DNA from 2 places in the Planococcus sp. APC 3906 genome. Region 1 is predicted to be linked to the other one. Evidence: riboswitches for the same ligand, from Rfam matches in the RefSeq annotation. Region 1 holds a riboswitch; the other holds the start of a gene.

Evidence for each region. Region 1 has a riboswitch for lysine ahead of dapA (4-hydroxy-tetrahydrodipicolinate synthase). Riboswitches for the same ligand answer to the same signal wherever they lie in the genome.
Region 2: another riboswitch for lysine. It lies ahead of QMA09_RS12785 (transporter substrate-binding domain-containing protein); the one in region 1 lies ahead of dapA (4-hydroxy-tetrahydrodipicolinate synthase).

What each region holds. Positions count from the first base shown of each region.
Region 1 is NZ_JASDCW010000009.1:35,670-43,532, reverse strand. It holds gene QMA09_RS07280 (DUF2382 domain-containing protein) at 1-860, opposite strand, end outside; gene QMA09_RS07275 (Yip1 family protein) at 1,131-1,772, shown strand; gene QMA09_RS07270 (alpha/beta fold hydrolase) at 1,941-2,741, shown strand; gene QMA09_RS07265 (GGDEF domain-containing protein) at 2,757-3,692, shown strand; gene QMA09_RS07260 (STAS domain-containing protein) at 3,826-4,668, shown strand; gene dapA (4-hydroxy-tetrahydrodipicolinate synthase) at 4,715-5,605, opposite strand; lysine riboswitch at 5,764-5,942, opposite strand; gene QMA09_RS07250 (SAM-dependent methyltransferase) at 6,050-6,652, shown strand; gene ypfJ (KPN_02809 family neutral zinc metallopeptidase) at 6,720-7,568, shown strand; gene QMA09_RS07240 (TraB/GumN family protein) at 7,673-7,863, shown strand, end outside.
Region 2 is NZ_JASDCW010000022.1:45,538-53,400, reverse strand. It holds gene QMA09_RS12810 (response regulator) at 1-317, opposite strand, end outside; gene QMA09_RS12805 (ATP-binding protein) at 307-1,905, opposite strand; gene QMA09_RS12800 (DctP family TRAP transporter solute-binding subunit) at 1,982-3,049, shown strand; gene QMA09_RS12795 (amino acid ABC transporter ATP-binding protein) at 3,149-3,883, opposite strand; gene QMA09_RS12790 (amino acid ABC transporter permease) at 3,914-4,681, opposite strand; gene QMA09_RS12785 (transporter substrate-binding domain-containing protein) at 4,745-5,590, opposite strand; lysine riboswitch at 5,723-5,904, opposite strand; gene QMA09_RS12780 (cation-translocating P-type ATPase) at 6,120-7,863, shown strand, end outside.

The DNA of each region.
Region 1 (7,863 bases):
TCGTCAATGTCTGCTACTTCTTTGCGGACTGTTTCTTTCACATGCTCTGTATCTTGGACTTTGCGTTTACCGATGACGATTTCTTCAGCTACTACGTCTGTTTTCGTCACTTCTACACGCTCTTCCGTCAATGGCACACGGATTGTGTCGCCTTCTGTGTAAGCATCTTTGGAATCAAATGAATGATTCGTATCTGTCGAAGCCGTTGAATCGTTCACTGGGCGGCGCTCAACGTATACTTCTTCGCGCTCAACAGGGACTTCGATTGTCTGCTCATTTTCAACAACGTGTTTGCCGACATTCACTTCACCAGTTTGCACGCGCTCTTTGTCGACATGCAAGCGTTCTTCATGAAGGCGCAATTTCTCTTCTTCACTAGCCGATGATACACCATTTGTGTTTCCAGCCGTTAAGCCATCGTTTGTATTGCCGGCAGCAAAACCTTCACGGGAAGATGAAGTTCCGCGTTTTTCATGGAATGAATTATACGATTCGTTGTAGTCGCTGTCGACGTAAACCAGTAGTTTACCTTCTTCAAGTTGGCGGCGCGATTGTTCCGCATCTTTTTCATTTAACTTCAAGCTGTTGAAGGCATCGCCTGAAGCTTCTTCGCCTGCCAGCAAGTTGATGAATTTGCCCATGAAGCCTTCTTCTTGCTGCGGTGTGCCGTTTGCTTCTGTTGAATCCGCGTCTACATGCACATGCGTCTGGCGCTCTACCATCGCTACTTGGTCGTGGTTTTGCGCAACGACGTAAATGTCATCTTCGCTATAGCCCTGTGATTTCAATTCTGTGATTTTATTCAATACTTCTGCCTGTACGTCATATGCGCCGATCAATTTGTTTTCGTGGTTTGTCATTATGAATTCCTCCTAAGTGTGTGGTTCGATGTAGAACCTAAAAGTTAAGGTAGAGGTAGTGTACCCACCCTTTTCAGTTTTATAAACATATCAATTGGCCGCGGAAGCCGAAAAACAATAAGCAATTGGAAAATAAAATCCAGAGAATTGAAGTTTCTTCTTATAATACATATTTAATAAAATACGGAAACGGGTAATAGATAACTATTATAAAATTTCTTGGAACTGCTGGCCGCCATATCGATATTTTGATGAAAGGAGGAGGGAATTATGGTAAGAGAAGATCGTTTAAGCAAAGAGCGCGGGGTGAATCCGTTCACCGATATTTGGCTGCGAACCCGTGAAACAGTCCGTTTCGTCATCGACCGAAAATCGGTCAAATACATCATTCTGCTTATCGTTCTGACAGGATTCGCATCCGGCCTGCTGGGGATGATGAACACCCGCAGTTCGGACATGGCACCGTGGGCGGCTATTCTTCAGGCGTTGATCACCGGTCCAATCGGGAGTGCAGTGGGCTATTTCCTAGGTGCAGCTATATTGACGCTTGTAGGGCGGCTGTTCAAAGGAACGGCGACTTATCAGGAAATGTTCAAAGCGCTTCCTGCAGCGCAGATACCACAGATTTGGCTGTTGCCGCTGCTGATCATTTGGGCGCTAGCATCACCGGAAACTTTCTTTGCAGACCGCGCTGATGTGGCGGGGAACCCCATTGTGGCGATTATGTCTATCGTAATGGCGGTTGTCTCGGTCTGGACATTCATCATCGTCTGCAAAGCGGTAGGCGAAGCGCATCGTGTCTCGTCTTGGAAAGGGTTTTTCATTGTTGTGCTGCCAGGCATCATCATTACGATATTTGTTCTTCTTATTGTCTTTGTCATTTTCGCATCGTTTTTCAATCAATTTTATTGAGAAAAGATGGAACAAACTAAATAGGGTGAAATATGCTTTTTGGACTGTCTAAATTATATATAACAGGGTAATTAGTCTAAGATGAATTTATTGCAGATATTGATGGTATTCTAGAGCAAGGAAGATTTTTATAGAGATAGCATTGCTTAAAGCAAGGGGGAGTTGCAAATGGCACAGCAAGTGATTCACCGAAATAATATAAAGATATATGGAAATGGAGAAAAAACCCTGTTATTTGGACACGGTTTCGGCTGTGATCAAGAGGTATGGAGTGGTGTAGCTCCTGCTTTTACAGAACAATACCGCGTAGTTCTTTTTGATTACGTCGGTTCTGGCCAAAGCGATAAATCGCAGTATTCAGTAGAGCGCTACAACTCGCTGCACGGCTATAAGCAGGATTTGCTGGATGTCTGCGATGAGCTGCAATTGAAAAACATCCTGTTTGTCGGCCATTCAGTCAGCAGCATGATCGGTATGCTGGCGTCTATTGAGCGGCCGGAGCTTTTTGAAAAACTGGTCATGATCGGTCCATCGCCATATTACCTGAATGACGAAGACTATCAAGGTGGATTTGACCAGTCTGACATTGCTGAATTATTGGATATGATGGAAATCAATTATAAAGAATGGGCGAAGTATTTAGCGCCAGTCGTCATGCAGAACGAAGAGCGCCCCGGTTTGGCGCAGGAATTTGAACAGATCCTGTGCGCAAATGATCCGGTGATTGCCCGCAAATTCGCGGAAGTGACATTTTTATCGGATGTTCGCAGTGAGCTAAGCAAAGTCCGCGTTCCAACATTGATATTGCAGCCGCAATTCGATGCCATTGCTCCGCCAAATGTAAGCCGGTATGTCCACGAGCACATTGACGGCAGCCAGCTTGTCGTGATGGAGGCGATGGGCCATAATCCACATTTGAGCGACCCGGAAGAAACGGTTTATTGCATCAAAGATTTTCTAGAACAATGAGGAGTGTGGCCGGTTATGGAAAAGCAATTGCAATTCGCGCCTTTGGCATATCTTGTCTTCGATCGTGGGCTTAAGGTGCTGGAAATGAATGAAGCGATGCGAAACATGCTTAGCAACAAAAGCCCGAAGCATTTTCACGAAATGTTGACGATCGCATCGATGGTTTATTTTCAGACATATTTCTTGCCGGCCATCACCCTTCACGGCAAAGTGAACGAAATGTTTCTGACAATCAAAGGTGCAGCCGGTTCTGTTCCTGTATTGATGAATGCAGTGGAGAGGGAAGGACGCTTTGAATGTGCCATGATCGAAATGACCATCCGCGGTGAATACGAAAGAGAATTGCTTCAAGCGAAGCAAAACGCAGAACAGATCAATCGTGAGACAGCGGCAGCTTACGAAGAACTGCAGCATCTTCTTGGTGAAGTGAAATGCAAAAAAGCAGAGCTCGAAAGACTCAATGCCGATTTGCATCAGCTCGCAAATGTCGACTCGCTTACTGGCTTGAAAAACCGCCGCTATTTGGAACAGGAACTAGCAGGATTGCTCGTCAAATCAGAATTCGGTTTTCCGTTATCGCTGCTGGCAGTGGATATTGATTTTTTTAAGCGCGTCAATGATACGTATGGCCATCAAATGGGCGATGCGGTGCTGCAGGAATTGGCGGGTAAACTTTTGGGCGAAACTGAAGGTGAAGGTACTGTTGCCCGAATGGGAGGAGAAGAATTCATTATTCTGATGCCGGGTTATAGCATTGAGTGGGCAGAAGAACTCGGTGAGAAGCTATGCAGAAACCTGGAAATGGCCGATTGGCAGCATGTTCCGATCACTGTCAGCATAGGTGTTACAAACTACCAGCCTGGAGACACAGCCACAAAGCTTTTTGCGCGCGTAGACAAAGCGCTTTATGCATCCAAAAATGCAGGTCGCAATTGTGTGACGGTCGGTTGAGTGGGCTCGCTTTTATTTCCCGGGCAATAATTTCATGAAAGTTTTTAGCGGGAAAATTTGGTGTATCCTAAACCCTTTATTGGCAGGTATAATAATGACAAAGAATGATTAATGCTACTCCAGGGGGTACCACATGAAAAGGGAAATTACATTGCTTGGCCAACGGGTGGAAGAAGATAAATATTTAATCGCCCAATTGATTCAGGAAGAGGCATTTAAAGATGCTGCTCCGTCGGATATCGCAGGCTATGAAGAACTATTGAAAGCGGTTGTGGAATTCCGTTCAGGGCTGATCGGCTTGATCGGAAAATCCATCAAGAATTTCTTGGATCCGCAAAAAGCGTATGATGAAATTACAGAATGGGGCCATGCCACCGGGAATTATTTCCTGAAAGAAGGCATCATGCTCGACAGCGCTTTGGCAGAAACGAATATTTACCGCAAGCATATCAGCAAAGTCATCAAGTCGGAAGCTGTCCACGAAGGCATCGAACTTGAAGTGCTTTTCGACGTTATGGAATTTTTCCACAGCCTGCTCGATCATGCGGCGTATTCTTATAGCTTCGCTTACATCAATTCGTATCAAAAAAATCTCGAAGAAGCGCGGAAAGAGTATTTAGAACTGTCTTCGCCAGTCGTGCCCGTCAATGACGAAATTGCGATTTTGCCTCTTATCGGGGCAATCGAGGTGGACCGCGCAGAGCACATTCTGGAGAAAACGCTTCTATCGGTTGGAAACTTGGACGTTTCTACGTTAATCATTGATTTGTCGGGCGTCGTGAAAGTCGATACGATGGTGGCGCAACAAATCATCCGGCTGGTCGAATCGCTGAAACTGATCGGCGTGCACGCAGTCCTGACCGGCATCCGGCCAGAAATAGCGCAGACGATTACGCATTTAGGCGTTGATGTCCGGCAGCTGGCGCTTGGCGGCAGCTTGAAGCAAGCCTTTAAAAAACTGACTGCTGAAATTTGATGCAAAAAACCCGCTGAAGCCTTCGCTTCAGCGGGTTTATTTTTAATTATTGTGTAGTTGCCGTTTTTACGACCGGCGCTAAAGTTTCTTGTAACGTCAGTGTTTCTTGTTCCGTCAACGGAATCATCGGCAAGCGTACACCGCCGACCGCTATGCCTGCCCAGTTTAGGGCTGATTTAACAGGAACCGGATTCGGTGCAGCAAATAGCGCATTCATGGCTGGCAGGAGTGTGCGGTGAAGCTGCGCGGCTTTTGCTGTGTCGCCGGCTTTAAAGCTCGAAATCATCTCTTGCATTTCACGGCCGATGATGTGGGCGGCTACAGAAACGATGCCAGCTCCGCCGATGGCAAGTAGCGGAAGCGTCAAGCCGTCATCGCCGCTGTATAAACTGAACGTATCCGGTGTGCGCTCAATAATCTCGGCTGCTGCGTCCAGGCTGCCGCTTGCTTCTTTGATGGAGACGATGTTGTCGATTTCCGATAAGCGCACAATGGTGTCGACCGACAGATTGACGACGCTGCGCCCCGGAATATTGTATAGCATGACTGGCAGATGAGTGGCTGCTGCAATCGCTTGGAAATGCTGGAACATGCCTTCTTGTGAAGGTTTGTTGTAATATGGTGTCACCAGCATGATGGCATCAGCGCCCGCTTCTTCTGCGCCGCGCGTCAACGTGATTGAAGCACGTGTGTTGTTTGAGCCGGTTCCCGCAATGACGGGGATGCGGCCTTGGACCGTGTCGACGACAAACTTGAAAAGATCGATTTTTTCGTCCGCTGATAAAGTCGGCGATTCGCCTGTAGTGCCGGCTACCACCAATGCATCGCTCCCGGTTTCAATCAAATGTTCCACTAAGGCTGCAGTTGCTGGGAAATCGATGTCGCCGCTTGCGTCAAAAGGCGTCACCATTGCTGTCACTACTTGTCCGAAATTCATAAATACCACCCTTTTCTCATTTTTTTAGTCTGTTGTATTGTCTGCTGCTGCGTTGATCGTGCGTAATCAGAGGCTGCAAGCGTATCGGAAAAACAAAAAAGCAGCAACGAGGGGTCTCGTTGCTGCGATAGGATTGGCGTGTAAAGCGCCCAATCCATGCGTCAGATAGCCCCCCATATAGTCTCCTATATGACAGTCCTGCATTTGTTTAATGCAGACCCAGCAGCTTCGGCAATGAGCGCCTGGCCACTTCGGCAAATCCCCCTTTCAACAGCTGTCGCCGGATCTCATCATCCTCGAACTGTTTACTGATGGTTTTTGCGCCTCTATCCTCACTCCGAAAAAGCGGAGCAAGAAATTATTGAATTAGCTAGACTTTACCAAATTCCTGCTTGAATTGCAAGTATGCAAGGCTTGATTACACAAAGAATCGAGGAGATTTTGATGGACGAACGCCAATACGACCACGACCTGAATATCCATACTGCGGGCATCCAGCAGGGATTCCATGATTCTTTCCATTACAATCGCTACGAGCCGACACCATACGGACTGCTTGAGACATTGTTCAACAACCACCGCTTATCGGAAACCGACCAGCTTGTCGATTTCGGCTCCGGCAAAGGACGCCTCAATTTTTTGGTGCACCATTTGTTCGGTGCGGCAACAACTGGTGTGGAAATGGATCAAGGCCTTCACCAACTGGCTTGTGAAAACCTGGAATCATACGTGCAAAAGCGGCCCACGGCAAAAGGGAGGATCCGTTTCACATGCACGCTTGCTGAACAATACCGGATCCATCCCCGCGACAATAAATTCTATTTTTTCAACCCGTTTTCCGTTCAGATTTTCATCTCGGTCATCAATAATATCCTGAAGTCCACAGAACGCTCGCCGCGGCCTGTCGAGCTGATCTTATTCTTCCCGTCAGATGATTACATTGGCTATTTAGAGCATAGCACGGCATTTGAACAATTCCGGGAAATCGAACTGCCGGGAGTAGAAGGCGATTTAAGAGAGCGATTTTTAATTTATCGACTCCTTTAAAATGGATTAAAAGCAGTACCGAACGGGGTATAGCTTATTAAAAGTGATTGGCGAGGAGAGGGAAAAGATGAAATGGAAAGGCAGAGCGGGCAGCGGCAACGTTGAAGACAGGAGAGGCAGAGGGGGCGGAGGCGGAGGCCTGATTGCCGGAGGCGGCATCGGCGGCTTGCTTATTGTCTTGCTGATATCATTTCTCGGAGGCGACCCGGACGCCATATTGGATACAATGGGCGGCGCCCAGCAATCAAATGAACCTTATGTGGCTACCCAAGAAGAAGAGGAACTGGCGGAATTTGTATCGGTCGTTCTCGCGGATACCGAACAGGTATGGACGGAAGTGTTCGCAGAAGAAGGCTTGGAATATGAGGAGCCGACCTTGGTGCTTTATACAGGCAGCGTCGATTCGGCATGCGGCACAGCTGGCGCATCAGTAGGGCCATTTTATTGCCCCGGCGACCAGAAACTCTACATCGATTTGAGCTTCTATGAAGAATTGCAGACACAGTTCCAGGCGCCCGGGGATTTCGCGATGGCTTATGTCGTTGCGCATGAAGTGGGGCATCACGTGCAAAATCTGCTCGGCACGATGGGCAAGGTACAGCCGATGCGCAATAAGCTGAGTGAGGAAGACTATAACGAATTGCAAGTGAAGCTTGAATTGCAGGCAGATTATTATTCCGGCGTCTGGGCGCATCATGCGCAAGGCATGGACCTTCTTGAAGAAGGAGACTTGGAAGAAGCGATGACGGCAGCGAGTGCGGTGGGCGATGATACGATCCAGAAGCGCTCACGCGGTTATGTCGTGCCGGAAAGCTTTACGCACGGCACGTCGGAGCAGCGCAAGCGCTGGTTCTATAAAGGCTTTGAACATGGCGATCTGCGCAACGGCAATACGTTCAACGCAAAAGGGCTTTGACGCGCCAATAGTTGATATTTTCGGCGATGTGATTCATTATTGAAATAGACAGTCTTTTCGCCTTGCGGCGGAGGGAAATTAAGTTCTGTGAAGGAAGTAAATCCATGCATGAAGAAAATATAACGCGTCTGCACATCGACGGCCGGGAAATCATTCTCATCGGTACAGCACACGTTTCGCGCCAAAGCGCGGTGCAGGTCAAAGAAGTCATTGAAGCGGAGCGGCCGGATTCGGTTTGCATCGAGCTGGACGCTCAGCGCTACCAGTCGGTGACTGACAAGAGCAAGTGGAAAGA
Region 2 (7,863 bases), on a different contig from region 1:
TAATCCATCGCACCGTTCTGCAGCATCAATTTAATGGTGTCGCTGTCTTTCGCCGCTGAAACGACAATCGTGTCCACTTCAATTTTCTGTTTGCGAAATTCCCGCAGCACCTTGATGCCGTCTTTTTTCGGCATGAAGATGTCAAGGATTACCAAATCCGGCTCCAGCTCTTTCGCCAGTTGTAGGCCTTCTTCGCCGTTGTCCGCAACCGCGAGCACGCGGAAGCCTTTGACGCTTTCGATAAATTCCTTGTTCACTTCCCTGACCATCGGATCGTCTTCGATCAATAACACAGTAAATCCTTCATCAATTGCCATGCGGTTCATCCTCCTCCATCGGGAAATCGATTATGAACGATGTCCCTTCCCCGTGCTGGGAAGAGACGCTAATCGTTCCTCTTGCTTTGTCGACAATCTGTTTCACCAAATACAGGCCATAGCCGGTGCCTGTTATTTTATTGGCCGTGAATCCTTTTTCGTAGATCTTGGGCATATGCGTTTCCGGGATCCCGGAGCCGTTGTCTTCCACCAGAATCGCGCAAATGCTGGGCGATTGTTCAATGCTGATATCGATGCGCTTCGCGTCTTTGTCGGTGCCTTCAAACGACCCGAACGCGTTTTCAATCAAATTGCCGAGCACCACCACGAAATCATGCTGGTCAGATCCCGGCGGAAAATCGGTAAAACGGCTATTGGCGTCAATGGCGACGTCGATTCCCAGCTCTTTCCCCCTTTTCACTTTGCTGAGCAGAAGGCCTGCAATGGCATCGTTCCTGATTTTTTCATTGAGGAAATAAGCGGACAATTCCTGTTCTTCAGCTGCGTGGTGAGCCAGCTGCAGCGCTTTTTGCGGTTTGCCGAGCTGAATCAAACCTGCGATGGTATGCAATTTGTTCATGTGTTCGTGGCTTTGCACGCGCAGTGCGTCCACGAAGTTTTTGACGCCGGTCAGTTCTTCTGCCAGTTTCGCCACTTCCGTTCGGTCCTGGAAAATAGCGACGGCTCCGATCAGCTCATCGTCTTTCCAGATCGGGATGCGGTTGCTGACGATGACTTTGCCGCTGACTTTGATTTCTTCGTTGTAAACCGCCTCGTTTTTTTCGACGATTTCCGGCAGACGGGTGTCTTTTAAGACCGAACGGATCGGGCGGCCGACAAATTCGCCCGTGACATTAAAGATCTTTTTCGCCTTTTCGTTGAATACCGTGATGATTTCGCTGCTGTCGATGGCGATGACGCCTTCGTTCATCGAATGGAACGTCGCCGTCCGCTCTTCGTGCATCCGTTTGATTTCAAACGGTTCCAGCTGGAACATCTGCTTTTTGATGTGGTTTGCCAGCAGGATCGAGCCGAGCAGCCCGAACAGCAGCGTCACGACGACGATGAACAGGATTTCTTTTGACAGGCCCGACATGATGTCGAGGACGCTCGGGATGCGGTTGCCGACCACGACTACTCCGGTCTGGTTCAACTCGCTGTCTTTTATCGGCACGAATGCCCGGATGACGGTGCCGAGTTCCCCTTTCGCTTTCGAGAAATACGTATGTTCCGCAAAAGAAGGCTCTTCGTCCGTGCCTTCCGAAATGGTGCCGAGCATGTCCGGGACCGGGTGGGAATAGCGGATTTTCTCCATGTTCATGACGACGATGTAATCGGCTTCGTTGATGGTCCGGATTTCTTCGACGACTGGATTGATCTCTTTCCAGCCTTTGGGCTGGTTGATAGCCGATTTGATATCGGACAATTCAGCGACTGTCCGCGCCGTGTTCATCGACCGCAGCCGGAGTTCCCGCTCTTCGGTCTGCTGGATATTGACCGCAATGACAAGTCCGCCGATCAACAGCGAAAAAATCACCACGGCATAGGACAGGATCATGATTTTCCACCGGATGGGAAGCTGTTTCATCTTCCGCCCTCCTTTCGCTTTACGGATAACGGGCTTGTGATTATGCTTATGGTATGGATTTATGAGGAGGCCAATTGTGAACAAAACTTATAAATACGCGCTGCTTTTATTGATTGGCATGGCGGCTATTGCCTTGATGGTCTTCCAGCGCATTTCATCCGAAGCGGAGACTTTGCCTTATGATGACGACCAGGAAGGGCTGAGCGGCCAGATTGTTTTTAAATTCAGCCATGTGGTCGCCGAGAACACGCCAAAAGGACAGGCGGCGGACAAATTCGCCGAACTGGTTTATGAAAAATCAGATGGCGCCATCCAAATCGTCGTTTTTCCGAACGGCAGCCTGTATTCGGATATTGAAGAAATCAATGCCTTAAAAGACGGGCAAGTCCAGATGATCGCCCCTTCGACCTCCAAACTCACGAGGCTGTCCGAGAAATGGGGCGTGTTGGATCTGCCTTACGCCTTTACTTCTTATGCTGCCATCACCGAAGGCGTCCATGGGCCGATTGGGGATGAGCTGCTGAAATCGCTCGAAGCGGACGGGCTTAAGGGGCTCGCCCATTGGCCCAGCGGATTTAAGCAATTGACCAGCAATAAAGGGCCCATCGAAAAGCCGGAAGACCTGGCCCGGCAAACGTTCCGGATCATGCAAAACGACATCATCCAATCCCAATTCAACCTGCTCGGCGCAACGGCCAAGCAGGAATCCTTCAACTTCACTTACAACCTGATCGAAGCGGGTGAAGTGGACGGCGAAGAAAACACCATTTCCAATATCTACTCGAAGAAATTCTATACTGTCCAGGACCATATGACAATCACGAACCATGGTTATTTGGGTTATGCCGTCATGATGGACCAAGATGTATGGAACCAGCAAACGGATCAGACGCAGCGGATTTTGCTGGAAGCGATGAACGAAACCACTGCCTGGAACGATGAAAATGCGCAAAAGCTCGAGTCGGAACAACTGCAGCTCATTAAAGAAAAATCGGCTATCCGCATACATGAACTTTCCGAAAAGGACAAGCTCGAATGGGAAGAGAAATTGGCGCCGGTTTATGCCGAATACGCCGATGCGATCGGAGCCGGCTTGTTGCAGGAACTGGCTGCACTTCAGAAGAAACACCTGGAAAACCAGTAAACGCATGCACAATAAAACCCGCAGCCAGAGAGGCTCTTGAACCTCTCTGCCCTGCGGGTTTTGCCTTTGTTCTCGGTGTTAACGATAGGCTGGAACGGTTTAGCGAAGCGTCCGTTTCAAAAACTCCTGGGTCCGCTCTTTCTTCGGATGGTTGAAAATCTGTTCCGGCGGCCCTTCTTCCACAATGACGCCTTTGTCCATAAAGACGACCCGGTCTGCGACTTCTTTAGCGAATTCCATTTCGTGCGTGACAATGAGCATCGTCAGCCCGCTTTTTGCTAAGTCTTTCATGACTTTCAGCACTTCACCGACCATTTCCGGATCAAGTGCCGAAGTCGGCTCGTCGAACAGCATGACCTCGGGCTCCATCGACAACGCGCGCGCAATCGCCACACGCTGTTTCTGGCCTCCGGAAAGCTGTTCCGGCTTCGCGTTGACGTATTGGTCCATGCCCACGACGTGCAGGAATTTCTTCGCGGTCTTTTCGGCGTCCTGCCGTTTGCGCTTCAGCACCTTGATCTGCCCGACGACGCAATTGTTCAGGACGTTGTGGTTGTTGAACAAATTGAATTGCTGGAACACCATGCCGAGCTTCGTGCGGTAGGAATGGATGTTATGATGGGCATCGAGAATATTTTTTCCGTTGTAGATGATCTTGCCGCCGCTCGGTTTTTCGAGCAGGTTGACGCAGCGGAGCAGCGTCGATTTCCCGGATCCCGAGGACCCGATGACGCATACCACTTCCCCTTTGCTGACAGAGAAATCGATATCTTTCAACACTTCATTCGTTCCGAAGGATTTGCTTAAATGCTGGATTTCAATTACTTTTTCCATAAGGTCTCCTCTTCTGCTTCTGCGGATTTCTTATTCTTTGATTTTGTGCTCCGTGTCTTCCGGAGTGACCACTTGCATCGGCAGTCCGCCGATCATGCTGTAATTGGACGGCCCCGCCATCTTGCGCTCAAGCTTGCGCAGCAGCAATGTGATGGTGAACGTCATGACAAAGTACAAGACGCAGGCAATGAAGAACGATTCGAAATACCGGAAATTATTGCCCGACACCGATTTGGTCTGGAAAAATAATTCCGTCACACCGATGACGTTCAATACGGCCGTATCCTTGATGTTAATGACGAATTGGTTGCCGGTTGCCGGCAGGATGTTGCGCACGACCTGCGGCATGACGACATTCATCATCGTCTGGAAATGGTTCATGCCGATTGCCTGTGCCGCTTCGAACTGTCCTTTGTCGACCGAAATGATGCCGCCGCGGACAATCTCTGCCATGTATGCGCCGGTATTGATCGAGACGATGAATATCGCCGCCGTAAAGACATCCATATCAATGCCGAACGCCATCGCCGAGCCGTAGAAAATGACCATCGCCTGTACGATCATCGGCGTGCCGCGGAAAAATTCCACATACGCGGACAGCAGGAAATTGATCGTTTTCTGGAACAGGCGCTTCACGCCGCGCTCCGGCATCGGAATGGTGTTGACGATGCCGATGATCAACCCGATAGCGGCGCCGATCAGCGTGCCGATGATGGAAATCAGCAGCGTCATGCCGGCTCCGCGCAGGAACATCGGCCAGTTGTTTGTAAGTATCGTGATAACCCATTCAAGACTCATGGTTTTCCTCCTAAAAAAATTTAAAGCCGGCTGCATTTAGCTGCAGCCGGCACCGCCTAAGCTTTATTGGGCAGCTGGTTGGTTTTGGATCGCTGTATCCATGATTTCCTGGCGCTGCTCTTCCGAGATGCCAGCCAATGTTTCGTTGATCTGCTCCGTGAACTCACTGCCTTTTTCCAAGCCGACTGCAACCGCTGTGTCGTCTTCTGACGTTTCAAAGCCGTCCGTGAATTCCACCATTGCAAAGTTTTCGTTGGCAGCGGAAGCACTGACCGCTTCCGGGCGCTCTGAAACGTAGCCGTCGATTATGCCGGACTCAAGTGCAACCCGCATTGCCGGGAAGCTTTCCATTGCCGTTTCTTTGGATACGCCTTCGATCTGGTCGATGACCGAGTAATGGAACGTGTTCAATTGCGCTGTGACTTTCGCGCCGTTGAAATCTGCCAATGTGCTCGCGCCTTCAAATTCGCCGCCTTTTTTCACGACCATCACCAATTCCGATGTGTAATAATGATCGGAAAAGTCGATGGTTTCTTTGCGTTCTGCTGTCGGGGACATGCCCGCAACAATGGCATCAATCTTGCCGGAGTTCAGTGCCGGCACCAAGCCGTCCCATTCCGTTTTGACGATTTCCAGTTCCATCCCGAGATCTTCCGCGATTTGTTTCGCGATTTCCACATCGTAGCCGCCCGCATATTCCGCATTGCCGGAAATCTTCACAGCGCCATTGGAATCATCGCTCTGCGTCCAGTTGAACGGCGCGTAGCCCGCTTCCATCCCTACTTTAAATGTCTTGCCTTCTTCACTCGAACCGCCGCCCGACGATGCGCCTTCTTCCGACCCACATCCCGCAAGCAGCATACCCAGTGACAGCATAGCCGTTAACATCAACCCTGATTTCTTTTTCATCTTCTCATTCTCCCCCTCGTGTGTTCTGTAAAATAGTTCTGAATACAGCAAAAAGGGCAGCTATGTACAAAAAAAGACCTGAGATAGACTCAGATCGCTATATGCATAGTTGCCCTAAATCCTCTTTTCCCGTATCGAGATAGCACACCGCATCAGACTGGGAGTCCCATGCGGCAGTCCTGCAATTGTTCACTGCAGACCCAGCAAGTAATAATGAGAACTATTACAAACTTCGGCGGTCTTTCCTTCTCCATAGCATCCTTGCTTCTCAAACTCTTCTATGGACTAATAAATCCCGCGCCTCTACCTCACCGGAAAGTGAGGTTATATTCACTTGTTTTTCATAGTCTACATTATTACTTTTTTCCTGTCAACGCCGCCCTAAATTCCATTCCACGCTCGACTGCTGGACCTTGCCATCAATCAAAGCTGTCCATAGAATCTGGAGCTGTTATAATTAATTCGAATATTCAATTTATTTAGGATGGTGTTATCCATTGAACGCCAGAAAACGGAGGGAGAGTTGGCCATGGATTTTCACGAGATGGACCGGGCGCAATTGCTGGAGGCAGTCAAAACCGATCCGTTGCACGGATTAAGCGCTGAAGAAGCCCGGCTGCGCCAAGACAAGCACGGCTTCAATGTATTGGCTGAAGCCAAAAAGCAGTCCCTGCTCCTGTCTTTCTTCAGCCAATTCACGGACTTGATGATTGTGGTGCTATTGGCCGCTGCCGTTATCTCTTCCGTCCTTGGCGAATGGATTGACGCGGCTGCGATTGTGTTGATCGTCATCCTCAACGCCTCCCTAGGCTTCTATCAGGACCGCAAAGCCGAAAAATCACTGGAAGCGCTGAAAAAACTTTCAGCTCCCCAAGTCCAAGTGCTGCGCAGCGAGAAATGGGCACGCCTGCCTTCGCGCGAAATTGTGCCGGGTGATGTAATACGTTTCTCCAGCGGCGACCGCATCGGAGCGGACGTGCGGCTGATTGAAGCGGCCAGCCTGGAAATCGAGGAATCCGCACTGACCGGTGAATCGATGCCCGCTGCGAAGCGGACCGAATCGCTGGCGATTGTCGACCCGAACCTGGCGGACATCAGCAATATGGCGTTCATGGGAACATTGGTGACAAGAGGCAGCGGCGTCGGGGTGGCCGTCAGTACCGGCATGAACACCGAAGTCGGGCAGATTGCGGGGCTTTTGCAGGCGTCCGAAGGGATGGATACGCCGCTGCAGCGCAAGCTCGGGCAGCTCGGGAAAATCCTGATCATCGCCGCTTTGCTGCTGACGCTGTTAGTCGTTGCCATCGGTGTATGGCGCGGCAACGATTTTTACACGATCTTTTTTGCGGGCTTGTCGCTTGCTGTCGCCGCGGTTCCCGAAGGCCTGCCGGCTGTCGTCACCATTGCCTTGTCGATTGGCGTCCAGCGGATGATCAAAAAAGACGCAGTGGTCCGTAAACTGCCGGCTGTTGAGATTCTGGGCAGCGCTTCTGTCATTTGCTCGGACAAGACCGGCACAATGACTGAAAACGAAATGACCGTTACACATTTATGGAGCGGCGGGCAGGAATGGACGGTCGAGGGAACCGGGTACGAGCCGGATGGCCGTTTTTTTGAAGCAGGCACCCCCGTCGAATTGCAAGGCGTCCCTGCGCTGCATGAGCTCCTTTTATATGGGATGTTATGCAATAACGCGAAAGTTTTTAAGAAAGACAAGGAATACGCCATCGAGGGAGATCCGACCGAAGGCGCCATGGTCGTGGCCGCGATGAAAGCGGGCATAAGCGAAAAATGGCTCATGGAAAATTTCACCGTGGTCCAGGAGCTGCCTTTTGACTCTGAACGCAAAATGATGAGCGTCATTGTCAAAGACAGGAACGGGCAGCTTCTCGCAGTGACAAAAGGGGCTCCTGATCTGTTGGCCACCCACTGCGGTTCGATTCGATGGGGCGCGCAGCAGCTGCCGCTCACTGCTGAACGGGCTGCCGAAGTGGAACGCGCGGTAATTGGCATGGCCAGCAATGCGCTCCGCACGATGGCGATTGCCTATAAACCGCTGCCCCCTCAGAAAGACATTTTTACCGAGCAGGAAATTGAAAAGGACCTCGTGTTCATCGGGCTCGAGGGGATGATCGATCCGCCGCGCGAGGAAGTGAAAGCCGCCATACAGGAATGCTGGAACGCCGGTATCCGCACGATCATGATCACCGGGGATCATGCGGTAACAGCGCTGGCGATTGCCGAAAAACTACACATTTCCGGCGAGGACGGCA